Regions from separate parts of the Streptomyces sp. NPDC001315 genome, predicted to be linked through region 2. Evidence: riboswitches for the same ligand, from Rfam matches in the RefSeq annotation. Region 2 holds a riboswitch; each other region holds the start of a gene.
What was found. Region 2 has a riboswitch for cyclic di-AMP ahead of ACFY16_RS15525 (M23 family metallopeptidase). Riboswitches for the same ligand answer to the same signal wherever they lie in the genome.
Positions count from the first base shown of each region.

Region 1: linked by a shared signal. The riboswitch ahead of ACFY16_RS29785 (C40 family peptidase) and the one ahead of ACFY16_RS15525 (M23 family metallopeptidase) in region 2 are both predicted to bind cyclic di-AMP.
Region 3: linked by a shared signal. The riboswitch ahead of ACFY16_RS38535 (C40 family peptidase) and the one ahead of ACFY16_RS15525 (M23 family metallopeptidase) in region 2 are both predicted to bind cyclic di-AMP.

Region 1 covers NZ_JBIAWZ010000013.1:174,701-180,913, reverse strand. Annotated here, with positions in the region: gene ACFY16_RS29815 (flavodoxin family protein) at 1-69, opposite strand, end outside; partial or broken gene ACFY16_RS29810 (radical SAM protein) at 395-575, opposite strand; gene ACFY16_RS29805 (hypothetical protein) at 813-1,271, shown strand; gene ACFY16_RS29800 (NUDIX hydrolase) at 1,465-1,956, opposite strand; gene ACFY16_RS29795 (NlpC/P60 family protein) at 2,115-3,878, shown strand; partial or broken gene ACFY16_RS29790 (AsnC family transcriptional regulator) at 3,903-4,022, opposite strand; cyclic di-AMP (ydaO/yuaA leader) riboswitch at 4,222-4,395, shown strand; gene ACFY16_RS29785 (C40 family peptidase) at 4,404-5,780, shown strand; gene ACFY16_RS29780 (formylglycine-generating enzyme family protein) at 5,813-6,213, shown strand, end outside.
Region 2 covers NZ_JBIAWZ010000004.1:461,016-467,228, forward strand. Annotated here, with positions in the region: gene ACFY16_RS15515 (HPr family phosphocarrier protein) at 1-193, shown strand, start outside; gene ACFY16_RS15520 (GntR family transcriptional regulator) at 417-1,112, opposite strand; gene ACFY16_RS15525 (M23 family metallopeptidase) at 1,324-2,076, opposite strand; cyclic di-AMP (ydaO/yuaA leader) riboswitch at 2,089-2,253, opposite strand; gene ACFY16_RS15530 (M16 family metallopeptidase) at 2,476-3,879, opposite strand; gene ACFY16_RS15535 (M16 family metallopeptidase) at 3,876-5,273, opposite strand; gene ACFY16_RS15540 (DNA topoisomerase (ATP-hydrolyzing) subunit A) at 5,549-6,213, shown strand, end outside.
Region 3 covers NZ_JBIAWZ010000027.1:68,393-74,605, reverse strand. Annotated here, with positions in the region: gene ACFY16_RS38565 (adenosylmethionine--8-amino-7-oxononanoate transaminase) at 1-142, opposite strand, end outside; gene bioB (biotin synthase BioB) at 159-1,289, opposite strand; gene ACFY16_RS38555 (8-amino-7-oxononanoate synthase) at 1,437-2,564, shown strand; gene ACFY16_RS38550 (DUF397 domain-containing protein) at 2,662-2,886, opposite strand; gene ACFY16_RS38545 (helix-turn-helix domain-containing protein) at 2,896-3,753, opposite strand; gene ACFY16_RS38540 (ATP-binding protein) at 3,962-4,420, shown strand; gene ACFY16_RS38535 (C40 family peptidase) at 4,496-4,969, opposite strand; cyclic di-AMP (ydaO/yuaA leader) riboswitch at 4,973-5,145, opposite strand; gene ACFY16_RS38530 (hypothetical protein) at 5,526-5,834, opposite strand; gene ACFY16_RS38525 (ATP-dependent Clp protease proteolytic subunit) at 5,842-6,213, opposite strand, start outside.

The DNA.
Region 1 (6,213 bases), on a different contig from region 2:
GACGACGGCTTCGAACATGGCCTGGCAGTTGGGCGAGGGTGTGTGATGCACGATCAGCAGAGTGGGCACATCCCCGAACCCTGCCGCCCCGGCCTCCCCACCGCAAGCCGAGCCGGAAGGCCGGACGCCGCGCCGCGATCGCAACCGACGACGCGACAGTGCTCGGCGCAAGGGCGGCCAGGACGCGGAAGGCCTCCTTCGGCTCCCCGTGTCGGCCCGAACGCGGACCGCCGGGCCGGTCCTTGACGGTCCTGGTGAGGGCATGGCTCGCCATGCCCAATCGCAGCGCGGGGGGCGATGCGGGGCGTCCGGCGTGACGAACTCGCACGCCGTCACCGCGTGCAGTCTCCTCGCGTCTCGTCGTCCACCACGATGTGGACGACGCCCCGGTGCCTCAGTCACCGCCCGCCCTGCCCTTCTGTGACACCGGTATCCGTTCCAGGACGCCACCCGCGAACACGTCGTACAGCGGCAGCGTCTCCAGGTGGACGTAGCCGATGTGACAGTCGCAGACGGCGAGGGCAGGGGCGCGGGCGGAGGGCCGTGCGATAGGAGCCGTCGTAGAGGTTGTCCATTATGTGGAATCAAGTTTGTCAAGAATCATTCGGCCTGTGATGAACCAAGAGGCGGGTGCTACGTCGTAGCTACGTACGCCGAGTCTCAGGGAGGCGCGTGTGAAGCGCTGGTGTGTCGTGCAGCGGCTGGCTGGAGTAGTTGCCATAGGCGCTGTGTTGGTCGGATGCGGCGCTGCCTCCAGTGGCGCGTCAGGAATCGGCGCAGAGTCGGCAGGACCGTCGGCGCCGCCTTCCGCGGTGAGTAACGATCCCACGCTCTCGGCGGCAGCGGATGAGGTGGATACGATCGTCCGCCCTCGGTATGAGGACTGGTACGCGAGTACCGTCCTCGATCACCGAGGCGGTGTGATGACCGTCTACCGGAAGCCGGGAAGCGACTTGGACACGGCCGTCCGCTCCCGTGTGTCTGGAGTGAAGTTGGTGTTCAAAGACTCGGCTTTGTCCGAGATGACCATGTTGGCCCTGGTCCGGAAGATCATGGCCGACACGGGGTACTGGCGGGAGCGGGGCATCGTCATCACCGGGGGCGGACCGCTGAGCGACGGTTCAGGCGTCGAAATGATGACGCAGGCGGGAACGGACGCGGAAGCGACACGGCTGTCGAAGCACTACGACAGCCGCGTCGTGGTGGAGCGCGGGACTGCTGTCGCGGCCCCTGGAGAGCAATTCACACCGTCAGCCCAGGGCCCGAAGTAGGCCGGGAGCGGTCCGATGCGTCAGAAATGGACGCCAAGATTACCGGTGGCCACAGTGATATCCGGGTACCACCAGCGCCAGGAGCAGTTGCGGCCATTGCCGTTGGGGCCGCCGGGACAGCCGATTATCTGCGAGCCGTCGTGCACTGGATCGCCCAGGTACGCGCAGCCGACCTGGACGGCGGGGCCGGCTGTCACAGGGGACGCCCTTCCCGCAGACACACCACCGTTCCGCCCGCCGCAGCCGAGTGCAGCGCGGCGAGCGTCGGCAGTTGGGCGGCGAGTGGCGTGTTGTGCAGCTCGCCGAGGGCGAACCAGTCGTGCCGGTCGTGCTCGGAGCTGAGCCGTACGGGTACGTCGTCGGCGAGGGTGCCGCCGTGGAAGAAGCAGTCGAGAACCGGGCCGGTGCCCAGCACATCGACCCGGTGGTCGATGCCGATCAGAGCGGGTTCGGACCCGAGTTCGATGCCGGTCTCCTCGCGCATCTCACGGCGGGCCGCCGTCCACGGGTCCTCGCCGTGGTCGAGCATCCCGCCCGGCAGCCACCAGTTCCCGCTGTTGGGTTGGCCCGGCGCGTAACGCAGCAGCAGGATGTGGCCGTCCCCGTCCAGCACCAGGACGCACGCGGCGATGAGCGCCTGCGGCTGTGTCCTCACCCACTCCTCCCGCGGCATCCAGTCAGCCACCTTGTTTCCCCCCTCAACGACCTTAACGACCTCGCCGGCCTCACCGACCGCACCGGGCCCGCCGGATGGGCTCCGGACGCCGCAGCCATTCCACCCGATAACGGTCGAAGCCAGGGGGCCGCCGTCCGTGTGCCCTGCCTACCCCGATCATGATCCCTATGTCTCATACCTCTCGACGAAGACTTCTCGCCGCTCTCGCGGCCTCTGCCGCGTCCGTGCCGCTCGTCGGAGCGGCCTCGGCTCCGGCCCGTGCCGCCGGGGCGGCCACGGCCGTGGAGCCGTTCTCGGGTCCGGCCGGTCTGTCCTCGGCCCGTTCCTCGGTGACCCTGCCGCCACTGGACGCCTCCTACTTCACCCCGGTGACGCTGAGCAGCCCGCTCACCGCCACCGTGCTCCCGGGGACCCCGGCCCGCACCGAGGTCACCTCCGGCGGCAGGCGCGTCGCGCTGCTGACCCACGGTGCGCGAACCGTCGTACTGCCCGGCCCGCAGCGCACGTTCGCGGAGAACAAGCGGCCCTTCGTGGACGACTTCCAGCGCACTCTGCCCGACCTCTCGCTCGACTTGGCGGACCGGAAGTACTGGGGCACCTCGCCCGGCGGTGGCAGCTGGTCCACGCTCGGGCCGGCGGACACCGACTACTCGGTCGTGCCGGGCAGCGGCGTCGTCAGCCTCACCACCGAGAACTACAGCCGGCACGCCAGCCTGCGCGACGACGAGATCACCGACGTCGACGCCCGCTGCACGGCCCGGTTCGACAAGGTGCCCACCGGCCAGGCGTGTTCGTTCGGGCTGACCTTCGGCTACCAGACCACCCACAGCAACTACCGCGCCCGGCTGTCCTTCCTGACCTCGGGCGCGGTCGAGCTGCGCGTCGAGAAGGAGGTCGACGACGCGGTGACCCAGCTGGCCGCCGCCCTCACGCTCGACACGAGCGTGCCCGCGGGGACCGACTGGACGATCCGGGTGCGCCGGGAGGGCACCAGGATCCAGGCCAAGGCCTGGCGGTCGGCGTCGGCCGAGCCGACCGCGTGGGCCGTCGACGTCACCGACCCCACCTTCGCCAAGGGACGGGTGGGCCTGCGCGCCCTGGCCAACAAGGGCTGTACGAACCTGCCGGTCACGCTGTCCGTCAGCCGCTACGAGGTGGACGCCGCGAACTGGGAGACCCCGCCGACCGTCACGCACGGCGACTGGGTGCGGGTGCTGCCCGAGCCGTTCGACGGGACGTGGACGACGCAGCTGGAGCAGACGATCCGCGGCTGGGCGGGCTCCACCGTCCCCGATGTCCTCGCCTACGCCGCGATGTTCCTCGGCGACGCTCCGGCGGTCACGGCCGGGGCCGGACCGGCCCAGGGCAAGCAGGTGCTGGGCGAGGCCGGGTACGGCTACCTCGACCCGCAGGGTTACCGCTACGAGGGCGCCGACTTCCACGAGTACATGAACGTGGGCTGGACCTTCCCCGACGGGACCTACACCGGACCGTCCAGCAAGCAGGTCGGCAACCTCGACTGCTCGGGCTACACGCGGATGGTCTACGGCTACCACATGGGCGTGCCCCTGGCCGCCGGCGAGGACACCTCCGGGAACCGGATCCCGCGCAAGTCGCGCCACATCGTCGACTACGCACCCGGAGTGGTCATCGACCGCACCGACGGCACCAATCCGCCCGCGGCGGCGCTGCTCCAGCCCGGCGACCTGGTGCTGTTCAACGCCGACTCGGGCGACGACGACGCCGAAACGGACACCGTGACCGTCGACCACGTCGGCATCTACCTGGGCACGGACGCGGCCGGCAAGCGCCGTTTCGTCTCCAGCCGCAAGACGGTCAACGGGCCCACCATGTCCGACCTGGGCGGCGCGTCGCTGCTCGACGGCACGGGCACGTACGCCACGAAGCTGCACACCGTGCGCCGTATCTGAACCTGCCCCGAAGTCAGCCGACGTCCAGAGGAACCGGTGGGTGTGGATCCCGAAGTGCAGGAAGGACCGCACCTGCCGGAGTCCGTCGATCGGTCTGACGACGTCGTTGACGAAGTCCAGGAGGTCCTTCGGACCGGCCGCAACCCCGCCCGGCCTGGCGGAACCGGAGGACGCGCAGTCTCAACAGCTCCGGTGGCGGCCGCCCGGCCCGGAAGAGGCCACAGGGAAACGAAGGTCACAATTACGTATCGGACATTCCGCTCTTCAACCTTCACACGAGCCGCACAAATTAGCTAAGTTGGCGTCAGGCCGCTCGGATCCCTCCGGCGAATCCCGCCGGGCCGTGCAGCCTCCGCCGAGTCCGGTGAACCACTGCGGCCGCCGGAGCCGGGGACCCGACCGATCTTTGGGGTGAATCGGCCCAACTGCCCTGCGGGGCAAGGGCCGTAGGGCACGCCTTCCGGAACCTCCGCCCGAACCCGACAGCTAACTCGGTAGGCGGTGCACGGAAGGAGTACGTCGCCGATGGCGCCGGAACGCGACACGCGCCCCGAAGGTCTCGGCCTCCCCGGAACGGACGCGGTCAGCCGCGAGGAGATCCGGCAGCGGATCAACACGCTCTACGACCGCGCCGAGACCGACACGGGGAACTACAACGCCACCCGCGCGATGACAGCGGGGACACGCAGGCCCGCCGCATCGATGCGCGCCACGGAACGCAGGCAGGCCGACCCCGCCCTCGACACCGTCGCCCGGCAGTGGTTCGACGTGGCGCGCGCCAAGCTGGGCCCGACGGTCGCGGCGGCGCTGCCGGCCGACAGAACGCCCGCCCCTCCGGCCGCGGCCCGCCCCGCGCGCCCGACGGAACTCCCGGCCACGGTTCCGGCGCAGCGCCTCGAACTGGAGGCACCCGCCAAACGTGTCCCGGAGCTGACCGCCGGGCCCGTAGCCGCGCTGCCGGCCGCGCCGGAGAGCCGGCGAGACGCGCTCCCGGCTCTCTCGGCGCCCTACGCTCCTCCGGCTCTCCCGGCCGTGCTGCCCGCGTCCGCGCCCGTCACCACGTCGCGGCAGTCGGCGTTGAGGGCGACGAAGGAACAGATCCAGGAAAAGCTCACCGCGGCAAGGGAGTTGCTGCCCCGGCAGATTTCCCTGCGGGGCGCACCGCCCGCCGCGCTCGTGGCCGCGCCGACGGCCGAACCCCTCTGGCCGGCCCCCGAGCAGCAGGATCCTCCGCGCGGCGAGGGAATCGGCTGGCTCACGCAACCGGCGATCGGCCTCGACACCGGCCTCCCCGTCGGCTCCGGGTACACGAACGCACCCGTCGACAACGGCCAGTTCGGCGTCCCTCTCGAGAGCCCCCTCCTCGACACCGGTTACACAACCGGTCAGTTCAGCTTCACCGCCGACACGACTTACCCGAACAGCCGTGCTGACACCGGGCAGTTCAGCCTCCCGCTCGACGCCGGGTACGAGAACGCCTCTGTCGACACCGGCCAGTTCAGCGTCGTCTCCGTCCCCGTCGGCGTGCCGGAGGCGACGTACAGCGGCAAGGCCGCGAAGGCCCTCGACTTCGCCCGCGCCCAGATCGGCAGGCCGTGCCTGTGGGGGGCGACCGGACCGGAGTCGTACGACTGCTCCAGCCTGACCCAGGCCGCATGGAAGGCCGCCGGGGTCGCGCTCCCCCGCACGGCGATCGACCAGGCCCGCACGGTCGCGGCGATTCCGCTCACCGACCTCCAGCCGGGCGACCTCATCTTCTTCTACGGCGATGTCAGCCACGTCGGCGTCTGCACGGGCAACGGCACGATGATCCACGCCCCGGGCCCGGGCGCTCCCGTACGCGAGGAGTCGATCTTCTTCGCCGGGCAGACCGCGATCCACAGCGCGGCACGGCCCGCGTGAACTTCGGTTCCGCGACAAGGGACTTGGGTGAGCTGGTCACGGTCCCGGCCGGGCAGGTAACCCTGTCCGACCGGCGAACGCGGCGCAGCTGGACGGTCGAGCTCGCGCCCTACCGACTCGCTGCCGTACCGGTCACCCAGGCGTCGTACGCACGGGTGACCGGTCGGCGCCCGAGCACCGCGCAAGGGGACCGGCTGCCCGTCGAGGGCGTCTCCTGGTGGGACGCGGTCCGCTTCTGCAACGCCCTGTCCCTCCGCGACGGCTTCGCCCCCGCGTACCGCTTCGAGGACGGCAGAGACGACAGAGGGGACGGCGGCGAGGACTGCGGCGGGGATGACGGCGGGGACGTCGAATGGGACACGTCGGCGGACGGCTACCGGCTGCCGACCGAGGCGGAGTGGGAGCACGCCTGCCGCGCCGGTACGACGGGCCC
Region 2 (6,213 bases):
CGTCCCGGTCACGATCGCCAAGGCCGACGGCAACCCCGTCAACGCGGCCTCCATGCTGGCCGTCCTCGGCCTGGGCGCCCAGGGTGGCGAGGAGATCGTCCTCGCCTCCGACGCCGAGGGTGCGGACGCCGCGCTCGACCGTCTGGCGAAGCTGGTCTCCGAGGGGCTCGAGGAGCTTCCCGAGACCGTCTGAGCACGACCCCCTTCGCGCCTGAGCCGGCGCCGCTTTCGCGGAGCTGGTTGTGTGCCGTCGGGGTTCCTCAATTGATGGTTTGCGGTGCTTGTCGCTTTAAAGACTTCCTCCCGCAACTCCGAAGGGCTCGCCCGAATTGCCGGGCGAGCCCTTCGCATTTCCTGTTCATGGGCAGCATAAATAGTCCCCCTGGAATTGCCCTTCTTTGTATACGGCCCCTGTGTTAATGCCGCAGACCCGTCATGTTTACGGGGTGTTGCGAAGTCCTCACGCGGTCGGGTCGCACTCCTCCCCCGGAGAAACGCAGCCGGTGTGCGGCGCTCGAACGCTCCGTGTGCAGTGCCGTGATCGCCCGCGCGCGCTCACCGTCGCCGCGCGCCACCGCGTCCACGATCGCGCCGTGCTCGGTCCAGGACTCCACGGGGTTGGCCGGTGCCTCGACCGCGTACATCCAGGCGATCTTGTGCCGCAGCTGGGTGAGCGTGGCGGTCAGGGCTTGGCTGCCGGAAGCCTGCGCGAGCGTCTCGTGGAACCAGCCGCCCAGGGAACGCAGATCCTCGCTGTTGCCCCGTCTGGCCCGCTCCTGGCCCAGCCGGACGAGGCCGCGCAGCACCTTCAGATGGGCCTCGGTGCGGCGCTGGGCGGCTCGGGAAGCGCCGAGGGGCTCCAGGAGCATGCGCATCTCCAGCAGGTCGGAGGCCTCCAGCTCGGTGGGTTCCGCGACGCACGCGCCCGCGTGCCGACGGGTCACCACGAACCCCTCCGCCTCCAGGGTGCGCAGGGCCTCCCTGACGGGGACGCGCGAGACGCCGTAGCGGCGTGCGAGGAGTTCCTCGGTGAGCCGGCTGCCGCGCTCGTAGACACCGGCGACGATGTCGTCCCGGATCGCCGTGCATACCGAGTGCGCCGGAATACGCATGACCGACCTCCGCCTTAATCCCCGTGAAACGTCGCCGATTGACGTGCGTTCAGTGACTCTATTGCAATCAGCTGCAATTTCCGACGGGAGGCCGGAATCCAGGGATATTTTTTGGACAGCGGGGCCTGCGAAACGCCGAAAGCCCCGGCTCGGGGAGCCGGGGCGTCGGTATGTCTCGCCGTCCGTTGTCAGACGTCACGCCGGGCGAGCGTCAGACGTTGACACCGTGCTTGCGGAGGTAGGCGACAGGGTCGATGTCCGAGCCGTACTCGGCGGTCGTACGGGCCTCGAAGTGCAGGTGCGGGCCGGTGACGTTGCCGGTCGCACCGGAGAGGCCGATCCGCTCGCCCATGGTGACCTTCTGGCCCACGGAGACGCCTATGGACGACAGGTGACCGTACTGCGTGTACGTGCCGTCGTTCATCTTGATGACGACCTGGTTGCCGTACGCCCCGCCCCAGCCGGCCTCGACGACGGTGCCGTAGCCGACCGCGTGGACGGAGGTGCCGCTGGCGGCGTGGAAGTCGATGCCGGTGTGGCTGCCGGAGGACCAGAACGAGCCGCCGCTGAGGTAGCCCGTGGACACGTAGGAGTGGGAGATCGGCGCCACGAACGTGTTGAGGCGCTTGCGCTCGGCCTCGCGGGCGGCGCGCGCCTTGGCCTCGCGCTCCTCCTTGGCCTTCTCCGCGGCCTTCTTGCGGGCGGCCTCCTCGGCCGCCCTCTGCTCCGCGGCCTGCTTCTGCGCTGCGGCCTGGGCGCCGATCTGCTCGGCGACCGAGTCGCCGATGGTGATGACCGGGGTGAGGCCCGTCTGCTCGACGGAGTTCTCGGCGGCGAGCGCGGGGGCAGCGAGGGTGCCGACGACGCCGGTGGTGGCGAGGGCCGCGATGCCGGCTGCCTGAGCGCTGGTGCGCTTCATCCGGCCGGGACGGCGGTGCTTCCCGGGGGCGCACATGAACGCCATGTAGTGGCTGATCCTTTCCTTCCCTCTCGCCTACCGGGTTAGCTGACGGGTTCGGAGCAGGAAGGTCTCCTACGGACCCCCTCGCGGCACGCGCGGGCGTCCGATTCACCCCAGGGACTGCGATGGGTCCCCGGCTCCCCTGGCTCGCGCCGTACGGGGACTCGGCGATGACTGTCCGCTGCCGCGGGTGCGGCGCACTGCCTGACGAACAGCCCGGACGACCGTACGGGGGCCGTCTTGCAATCCTCAAACGGATCAGGGCTTTTGTAGCGCATGCCACAGGGCAGACAGGCAACTCTCCCTCAATTCGGACATTCTCCGGACATTGAAGGGCCCTGGTGACTCATCGTCACCAGGGCCCTTACGCGCGCGTGCCTGTGCTCTGCCGCTACTCGGCTTCTACTCGGCGGACACTACGGTGACTTCACCGATGCCGAGGGCCTCGACGGGCTCCTTGATCTGCGCCGCGTCGCCGACGAGGATCGTCACCAGACAGTCCACCGGGAAGGCGCTCACGGCCGCCGCGGTGGCCTCCACCGTGCCGGTCGCGGCGAGCTGCTGGTACAGCGTCGCCTGGTAGTCGTCGGGCAGGTGCTGCTCGACCTGGTCGGCCAGCGTGCTCGCCACGGCCGCCGCCGTCTCGTACTTCAGCGGCGCCACACCGACGAGGTTCTGCACGGCGACGTCCCGCTCGGCGTCGGTCAGGCCCTCCGCGGCGAGCGTGCGCAGCACGGTCCACAGGTCCGACAGGGCGGGACCGGTGTTCGGGGTGTCCACGGAGCCGCTGATGGCGAGCATCGCGGCGCCCGTAGCCCCTCCGGGGGAAGAGGGGGCCGCCGACCTGAGGACCTGCCCGAACGCGCGCACACCGTAGGTGTAGCCCTTCTCCTCGCGCAGGACGCGGTCCAGACGGGAGGTGAGGGTGCCACCGAGGCAGTACGTGCCGAGCACCTGGGCGGGCCACACGCGGTCGTGCCGGTCGGCGCCGGTCCGGCCGATCAGCAGCTGCGTCTGGACGGCGCCGGGGCGGTCCACGATGACGACGCGGCCGGTGTCGTCGGCGCTCACCGGCGGCACGGGGCGCGGCTCGGCCGAGGAGCCCGTCCAGGCGCCCAGGGTGTCGCCGAGCAGCGCGTCCAGGTCGATGCCGACGAGGTCGCCGACGATCACGGCGGTGGCCGTGGCGGGGCGGACGTGCCTCTCGTAGAAGGCGCGTACGGCCGCGGAGTCGATCTTCACGACCGTCTCCTCGGTGCCCTGGCGCGGGCGCGACATGCGCGACGTGGCCGGGAACAGTTCCTTGGAGAGCTCCTTGGCGGCCCGGCGGGAGGGGTTGGCCAGCTCGTGCGGAATCTCGTCGAGCCGGTTGCGGACCAGCCGCTCGACCTCGCTGTCCGCGAACGCGGGCGCCCTGAGGGCGTCGGCGAGCAGGCCGAGCGCCTTGGCCAGGCGCGAGGCCGGAACTTCGAGGCTCAGGCGTACGCCGGGGTGGTCGGCGTGCGCGTCGAGGGTGGCGCCGCAGCGCTCCAGTTCGGCGGCGAATTCCTCCGCGGAGAGCTTGTCGGTGCCCTCCGAGAAGGCCCGCGCCATGATCGTGGCCACGCCGTCGAGACCGGCCGGTTCGGCCTCCAGGGGCGCGTCGAGGAGCACCTCGACGGCGACGACCTGCTGGCCGGGCCGGTTGCAGCGCAGGACGGTCAGGCCGTTGTCCAGCGTGCCGCGCTCGGGCGCCGGGAAGGCCCAGGGCCTGGCCTCGCCCGCCCGGGGCTGGGGGTGGAACTCCATCGTGGCGAGCTCGGTCACTGGGCCGCCTCCTCGGTCTCGTCGGTGGCTTCCACGGTCGCCGCGGACTCCGGGTCTTCGGTGCGTTCCGCGGCCTCGGCGTCGTCCAGGGCCTCGGGGACGGTCGGCTCGTAGACGAGCACCGCACGGTTGTCGGGACGCAGGCGGGCCTTGGCGACCTCCTGGACCTCCTCCGCCGTCACGTCCAGCACACGCTGGACGGCGGTGAGGGCGAGCTGCGGGTCGCCGAACAGGACCGCGTAGCGGCACAGTTCGTCGGCGCGGCCCGCGACCGTGCCGAGCCGGTCCAGCCACTCGCGCTCCAACTGGGCCTGGGCGCGTTCCATTTCCTCGGCCGTGGGGCCCTCCTCGGCGAACCGGGAGAGCTCCTCGTCGATGGCAGCCTCGATGACCGGCACCTCGACGTCACCGGACGTCTTGACGTCCAGCCAGCCCAGGGAGGGCGCCCCGGACAGCCGCAGCAGGCCGAAGCCGGCCGCCACCGCCGTACGGTCGCGCCGTACGAGCCGGTTGTAGAGGCGGGAGGACTCGCCGCCGCCGAGGACGGTCAGCGCCAGGTCGGCCGCGTCGCACGCGCGCGTGCCGTCGTGCGGCAGCCGGTAGGCGGCCATCAGGGCGCGCGCCGGGACCTCCTCCTCGACGACCTCGCGCAGCTGCTCGCCGATGACCTCGGGCAGCGAACCGTCACGCGGGGCGGGCTTGCCGTCGTGGGAGGAGATGGAGCCGAAGTACTTCTCGATCCAGGCGAGCGTCTGCTCCGGGTCGATGTCGCCGACCACGGACAGGACGGCGTTGTTCGGCGCGTAGTACGTCCGGAAGAACGCCCTCGCGTCCTCCAGGGTGGCCGCGTCCAGGTCCGCCATCGAGCCGATGGGCGTGTGGTGGTAGGGATGGCCCTCCGGGTAGGCGAGGGCGGTCAGTTTCTCGAACGCGGTGCCGTAGGGGACGTTGTCGTAGCGCTGGCGGCGCTCGTTCTTCACGACGTCCCGCTGGTTCTCCATGGACTCGTCGTCGAGGGCGGCGAGGAGGGAGCCCATGCGGTCGGCCTCCAGCCAGAGGGCGAGCTCCAGCTGGTGGGCGGGCATGGTCTCGAAGTAGTTGGTGCGCTCGAAGCTGGTGGTGCCGTTGAGCGAGCCGCCGGCGCCCTGCACCAGCTCGAAGTGGCCGTTGCCCTTGACCTGGCCGGATCCCTGGAACATCAGGTGCTCGAAAAGGTGAGCCAGGCCGGTACGGCCCTTGACTTCGTGGCGGGAGCCGACGTCGTACCAGAGGCACACCGCCGCGACCGGGGTCAGGTGGTCCTCGGAGAGCACCACGCGGAGCCCGTTGGCCAGGCGGTGCTCGGTCGCTGTCAGGCCCCCGGAGCCTGCCTCGGCTGTGGCCGTGTGACCCATGGGCATGTACGTCCCTTCGATCGCGGTCGCGGTCGTTGAACCGCGCGTTTCGTCCCTGTCCTGCCACTGTATGCAAGCAGGCGGACCATGGGCGAAGTTCCCGCACGACGTACGCCGAGAGCGAGATCGCGTAGCCTGCGGGCAGTCGTGGAGGGAGGCGCCCCTCCGCACCGGGCCGGGCGGCCGACGCCGGGCCCGCGCCCGCACTGTCAGTAGCGCGGTCCACAATGGTCCGCGTCAGAACCCGTTCACGCTTCAGCAAGGAGCCGGCAGCGATGGCCCGCCGCAGCACGAAGACCCCGCCGCCCGACGACTCGTACGAGGAGCGGATCCTCGACATCGACGTCGTCGACGAGATGCAGGGCTCCTTCCTCGAGTACGCGTACTCGGTCATCTACTCCCGCGCCCTGCCGGACGCCCGCGACGGCCTCAAGCCGGTGCACCGCCGCATCGTGTACCAGATGAACGAGATGGGCCTGCGCCCGGAGCGCGGCTATGTGAAGTGCGCCCGTGTCGTCGGCGAGGTCATGGGCAAGCTCCACCCGCACGGCGACGCGTCGATCTACGACGCCCTGGTACGCATGGCCCAGCCCTTCTCCATGCGTGTGCCGCTCGTCGACGGCCACGGCAACTTCGGCTCGCTGGGCAACGACGACCCGCCGGCCGCCATGCGCTACACCGAGTGCCGGGCGGCCGATGCCGCGAGCCTGATGACGGAATCCATCGACGAGGACACCGTCGACTTCGCCCCCAACTACGACGGCCAGGAGCGGGAGCCGGCGACCCTGCCGGCGGCCTTCCCGAACCTCCTGGTCAACGGCTCGTCGGGCATCGCGGTCGGCATGGCCACGAACATGCCGCCGCACAACCTCGGCGAGGTCGTCGCGGCCGCCCGCCACCTGATCCGCTATCCGAACGCGGATCTGGAAGCCCTGATGAG
Region 3 (6,213 bases), on a different contig from region 2:
CCGAGCCGTCCGCCAGGGTCAGCCGCACCCCGCCGGCCGACTTCACGACCAGCGGCTCCTGACGGCCCGGCATCGGGCCGTACGGATGCCAGACATGCCGCCGGTCGAGGTCCAGCAACTCGGGCACGCTCAGAGCAGGCATCGAGGCCCGCTTCGGGTCAGGCATTGGGCGCGAGATCCGTACCGGCGCCCCGGCGGCGTACCGCGACGAGGTCCGGACGGGCCTCGTTGACCTGCGGCGCGGAGGTGGAACCGCAGACGCTCTCACCCCCGTGGCAGCCGCCCGCCCGGTGCTCGGGCAGCGTCACCCGGTCGGCGCCCTCCACCTCGAAACCGGCGTCCGCGATCATCTCCAGGTCGGCCTTGCCCGCCTGGCCCTCGCTGGTGAGGTAGTCACCGAGGAAGATCGAGTTGGCCAGGTGCAGGGCGAGCGGCTGCATCGTACGGAGATGGACCTCGCGGCCGCCCGCGATGCGCACCTCGACGTCCGGGCAGACGAACCGCACCATCGCCAGGATCCGCAGACAGCGCTGCGGGGTGAGGTTCCACTCCTTGGCCAGCGGCGTGCCCTCGAACGGGATCAGGAAGTTCACCGGAACGGAGTCCGGGTCCAGCTCACGCAGTGAGAAGACCACGTCCACCAGGTCCTCGTCGCTCTCGCCCATGCCGGCGATCAGCCCCGAGCAGGCCGACAGGCCCGCCGCGTGCGCCTTCTGTACGGTGTCGACGCGGTCGGCGTAGGTGTGCGTGGTCGTGATGTCCGCGTACGTCCCCTCGGAGGTGTTGAGGTTGTGGTTGTACGCGTCCGCGCCCGCCTCGCGCAGCCGCTCCGCCTGGCCGTCGGAGAGCAGGCCGAGGCAGGCGCACACCTCGACGCCCTCGTTCTGGTCCTTGATCGCCTTGATGGTGTCCGAGACCCGGTCCACGTCCCGGTCGGTCGGACCGCGGCCGCTGGCCACCAGACAGACCCGCTTGGCCCCACCGGCGAGTCCGGCCGCCGCGGCCTGGGACGCCTCGTCCGGCTTGAGCCAGGTGTACTTCAGGATCTCGGCCTTGGAGCCGAGTCGCTGGGAGCAGTAGGAGCAGTCCTCGGGACACAGTCCGGACTTCAGGTTGACGAGGTAGTTGAGTTTCACGCGTCGGCCGAACCACTGCCGGCGCACCTTGCCGGCCGCGGCCACCACATCGAGCAGATCGTCGTCGGAGGTGGCGAGTACGGCGAGCGCTTCCTCGCGGCTCGGCAGCTCGCGCCGCAGTCCCTTGTCCACCAGCGTGTTCAGCAGGTCCATGGGAGCCGATCCTGTCGTAAGGACGTGCTCCGGGCCAAGGAGAGTTCGTACAACAGAGGCACTTCGTGGTGTGTGGATTGCCACATCCTGGCCTGCTGATCGTCCCGCTAGTGTCTGTCCACTGCCTACAAATCCCGCGGAGGACCCATGGCGTTCGGCTGGATCGACGAGCAGGCGGAACTGCGCCGCCACGCCGGGCTCGTACGGACGTTGCGCCCGCGCCCCGCCGACTCGCCGCTCCTCGACCTCGCGAGCAACGACTACCTGGGCCTGGCCCGCCACCCCGAGATCGCCGAGGGCGCGGCCCGCGCGGCGCGGACCTGGGGCGGTGGTGCCACCGGCTCCCGGCTCGTCACCGGCACCACCGAGCTGCACACCGAGCTCGAACGGGAGCTGGCCGCCTTCTGCGGCTTCGAGGCGGCACTGGTCTTCTCCTCCGGCTACGCGGCCAACCTCGCGGCGGTCACCGCGCTGGCCCCGCACGGGTCGCTGATCGTCTCCGACGCGGGCAACCACGCCTCGCTGATCGACGGCTGCCGGCTGGCCCGCGGCACCACACAGGTCGTCGCGCACGCCGAACCGGACGCCGTGCGCAAGGCGCTCCAGACACACGCCGGGCCCGCCGTCGCCGTCTCCGACACGGTCTTCTCGGTCGACGGCGACGCCGCGCCGCTGGCCGGACTCGCGCAGGCATGCCGGGAGCACGGCGCCGGGGTGGTCGTCGACGACGCCCACGGCCTTGGCGTGCTGGGCGACGGCGGCCGTGGTGCTCCTTACGCGGCAGGGCTCGCGGGCGCCCCGGACGTCGTCGTGACGGTCACCCTGTCCAAGTCGCTGGGCAGCCAGGGCGGAGCAGTGCTCGGTCCCGTCGGGGTGATCGACCACCTGGTCAACGCGGCCCGCACGTTCATCTTCGACACGGGCCTCGCCCCCGCGGCGGCGGGCGCGGCCCTGTCGGCCCTGCGGCTGCTGCGCCGCGAGCCGGAGCGGGCGGCGCGGGCCCGCACGGTGGCGGGCGAGCTGCACGCACGTCTGACCGCCGCGGGTCTGGAGGCGGTACGGCCGGACGCCGCGGTCGTCTCCGTGCGGGCGCCGTCCCCGGAGGGGGCCGTGCGGTGGGCGGCCGACTGCCGTGCGGCGGGTGTCGCCGTGGGCTGCTTCCGTCCTCCTTCCGTGCCCGACGGCATCTCGCGGCTGCGACTGACCGCTCGCGCGGACCTCTCCGAGGCCCAGGTCGAACGCGCGGTACGGGTGATCGGCGAGACACGACCATGAGTCGGCGTGACACGGCCGTGTGTCGCACGATTCGTCATCGATCAGCGCTGATCGCTGCTGCTTTGAACTGATCAGAACGGTCCGGACATGACCGGAATCAGTGGAACGCGGCCGTGAATTCCGCCCAGCTCTCGGGGGAGAAGAGCAGCGCGGGGCCGGCCGGGTCCTTGGAGTCGCGTACGGCGAGCAGTCCGGCCCATGGCCCCGAGGCCGGCCGGGCCGTCTCCACGCAGTTGTTCGCTCCCGTGCTGTAGCTGCTGCGCAGCCATCGCGCATCGTGCAGATGAGTAGTGGAAGGTACGTTCCGAGGCAGTGCAGTCATGGTGCCTCCTTACGCGCCGTCACCTATCCCGGCGATGAAATCCAACGAGTCCTCGGGTGAAAGGGCGTGGATCTGAAGGGTGTTGAAGGCCTCCGAGTAGGCCTGGAGGTCTTCTTTCCGTTCGAGGTAGAGGCTACTCGTCATATGGTCGAGAACAACCACATCCAGATCAGAAGTGCTCGGAAATGACAAGATAACGAAAGGTCCGGTGATGCCGATGTGTGCTCCCGCGCTGAACGGCAGCACCTGGAGCCGCACTTGGGCCAGACGCCCCGCCTCCACCAGCCGCCGCAGCTGTCGCGCCATCACGTCGGGCCCGCCGACCTCCCGCCGCAGCACCGCCTCGTCCAGGACCGCGGTCAGTTCCAGCGGCGGCTGCGCGCGCAGCACGTCCTGCCTGGCCAGCCGCACCTCCACCAGCGCGTCAAGCCGCTCCTCCTCCAGCCCCTCCACGGCCGCCCGCGTCACCGCGCGGGCGTACTCGGGCGTCTGCAACAGCCCCGGGACCACCGACGTCTCCAGTGTGCGCATCGCGCTCGCCTGCGACTCCAGGCTGATGAAATCCCGGTAGGTGGGCGGCAGCACACCACGGTACGCGTGCCACCAGTGGTCCCGGCCGCCGTCGTGGGACCCCGCCAGCACCAGCAGCAACTCCCGCAGCTGGGCGTCGGCGACACCGTAGGCGTCCAGGAGTAACCGCACATCGGCCGGTTTCACCCCGCTGGCGCCGGTCTCGATCCGGCTCACCTTCGACTGGTGCCAGCCCACCAGCCGGGCCGCCTCACCACTGGTGAGCCCTGTGCGGGCGCGCAGAGCGCGCAGCTCGGCGCCCAGTTTCCGGCGGCGCACCGCGGGACCGTACTGCATGGGAAACTCCTTACTCCTTCCGAGCCGCCCAAATACGGTCTGCCGTCGCAGAGTTCACCGCTTCGAGCGACAGATATATGCACATCTTGGTGGATCGCCACCGTGGCCGGCCGGGTAATGGCAGTCTGGCGAAGAAGCACCAGTCCGGGACCGTACTCGAATCCGCTCCTTGTCGGACTGCGGTCCCGCGGGAAGGGACGACGTCGCCATGGCAGACCATCTGGAAGCATCCGTCACTCTGCCGAGCGATCCCGCCTCGGTCGCCGCTGCCCGCACCTTCGTGGCGAGCGCTCTCGCGGAGTGGGGCCTGCCGGCGGACACGGATGCGGCCGACACCATCCGGCTGATCGTCTCCGAACTCGCCACCAACGCCGTACAGCACACTCTGGGGCAGTCACCCACCTTCACGGTGGACCTCACCCTCGACCGTGACGAGCATCTGCGCATCGGCGTCACCGACAGCCACCCACGCTTCCCCAAACGACTGCCGGCCGCCGTCCAGCAGGACAACGGCCGGGGAATGGTGATCATCCGCTGGCTGATCGCGGAGTGCGGCGGCAGGCTGCGCGTCCGCCCCACCCACGAGGGGGGCAAGACGGTCTTCATCGAACTCCCGTGGACGATCCCGGCCGAGCCGGTGCCGGCCGCGGGGCAGCAGGAACCTTGAGGACCCAGTCCTTTTCACGGGAATGACCCCGGCGCGGCGGCGGCGCGTCAGGACGCCGCCACCGCACCGGGCGGGTCAACTGACCCTGCCGTACCAGACGCTCGTCGTCCAGAGCTTCTGCAGCCTCACCACATCCCCGGTCTTCGGGGCATGCCAGATCTTTCCCTTCCCGGCATAGATGCCGACGTGGTAGACGCTGGAGCCCGAGTGGAAGAACACGAGGTCGCCTGGCTTGCGGCTCCTGGCCGAGATGTGGTGGGTCTTGTTGTACTGCTGGGCCGCCGTGCGGGGCAGCTTCTTGCCCGCCTTCTTGAACGAGTACAGCGTGAGCCCGGAGCAGTCGAACCTGCGCGGCCCCGTGGCGCCGTACTGGTACGGGGAGCCCTTCTTGGAGGCCGCGATCTGGAGTGCCTTCGTCGCGGTTGTGGCGGCCGCCGCCTCGGAGGTGAAGCCCGGGGCCACGATCGAGCCGCCCACGGCGGCAATGGTGAGTGCCGAGGCCGTACCGGCCCGGGCCATCAGCGACGGGACACGATTGAGCGCAGTCATGCGCAACCCTTCGTCAGCCGCCTGTGAAGGATGACCTGTCGGATTCGGGCTGGCGAAGTTGCCCGGCCGCGTCGCGCGGCTTCACCCCAAGGGCTGCTCGGCCCGGCCATGGCTTGGCCGTTCCGGCGAACCCGTCGTGCTTGGGTCCTCCACTCCTGCCGATGCACTTCCGTCGACCGGTCGTCCGGGACAGCGGCAGGACTCGGCGTCCGCCCGGACCGCCCCGCCGCTGTGGCGGGGGCTTGTCGTCAGATTGGGATCTTCACTCACAGGTGTCCGAAAATCCCAACGGAACCGTGGGTTTGTGTTGTTGCTCACCACTCACCCGTTCGGGTGGACAGCCCCATGTTCGATCGACTGTCCAGGGGGCCGACGAGCCCCGGACCAGCACCGGAGCACCTCATCCCGCTCCGGAGCCACGCGCGTTGCGCAACCGCAACGGTCCGAGAAAAGGACGCACACCTACGCCAACAGGGGGTACACCATTTGGTCCGTTTCAACTCCGTCCCGGACACTCCGCACGCGGGACGGAACACCCGGACCGGCTGGGCGTGCGTCAACTGTCGGAGCGTGACGGCACGATGACGCGTGCCGTGCGCCGCTCCCCGTCCAGGACGCGCAGCGCCCGCGCGAGCGTGGGCGCGTGCAGTTCGGCCTCGCCCCGCTGGTGCATCAGGGCCAGCGCGTCGCGCAGCGCGGCCGCCTTCCCCACCAGCGCCTGGGCGGCGCGCAGTCCGCGGTACGTGTCCCCGTGATACGCCGGGTTGATGCGGCCGAGCAGGTCGACCACCTCCAGGTAACGGTCGATCAACTCGCCCTCGGCCCGTGTCAGGGCGGGCAGCGGCGGGAGTTCCGGTGGCAGCATCCCCGGCTCACCTCGCGCCGGGCGTGGTGCGCGAGGCCTTGCGGCCGTCGATGACGCGGTCCACCAGGCCGAACTCCAGCGCTCCCGGCGCGTCCAGGACCTTGTCCCGCTCGATGTCGGCACTCACCTGCTGCGGACTGCGTCCCGTATGCCGTACGAGCATCTCCTCCAGCAAGGCCCTGGTGCGCGCCAACTCCTCCGCCTGGATGGCGAGGTCGCCGGCCTGCCCCTCGACCGGTTCGGGCAGCGCCGGCTGACGGAGCACCACGCGCGCACCCGGCAGCGCGTACCGCCTGCCCGGAGCACCCGCGGCCAGCAGCACCGCGGCGGACGATCCGGCCTGACCCATGCAGAACGTCTCCACGTCGCAGCTGACGTA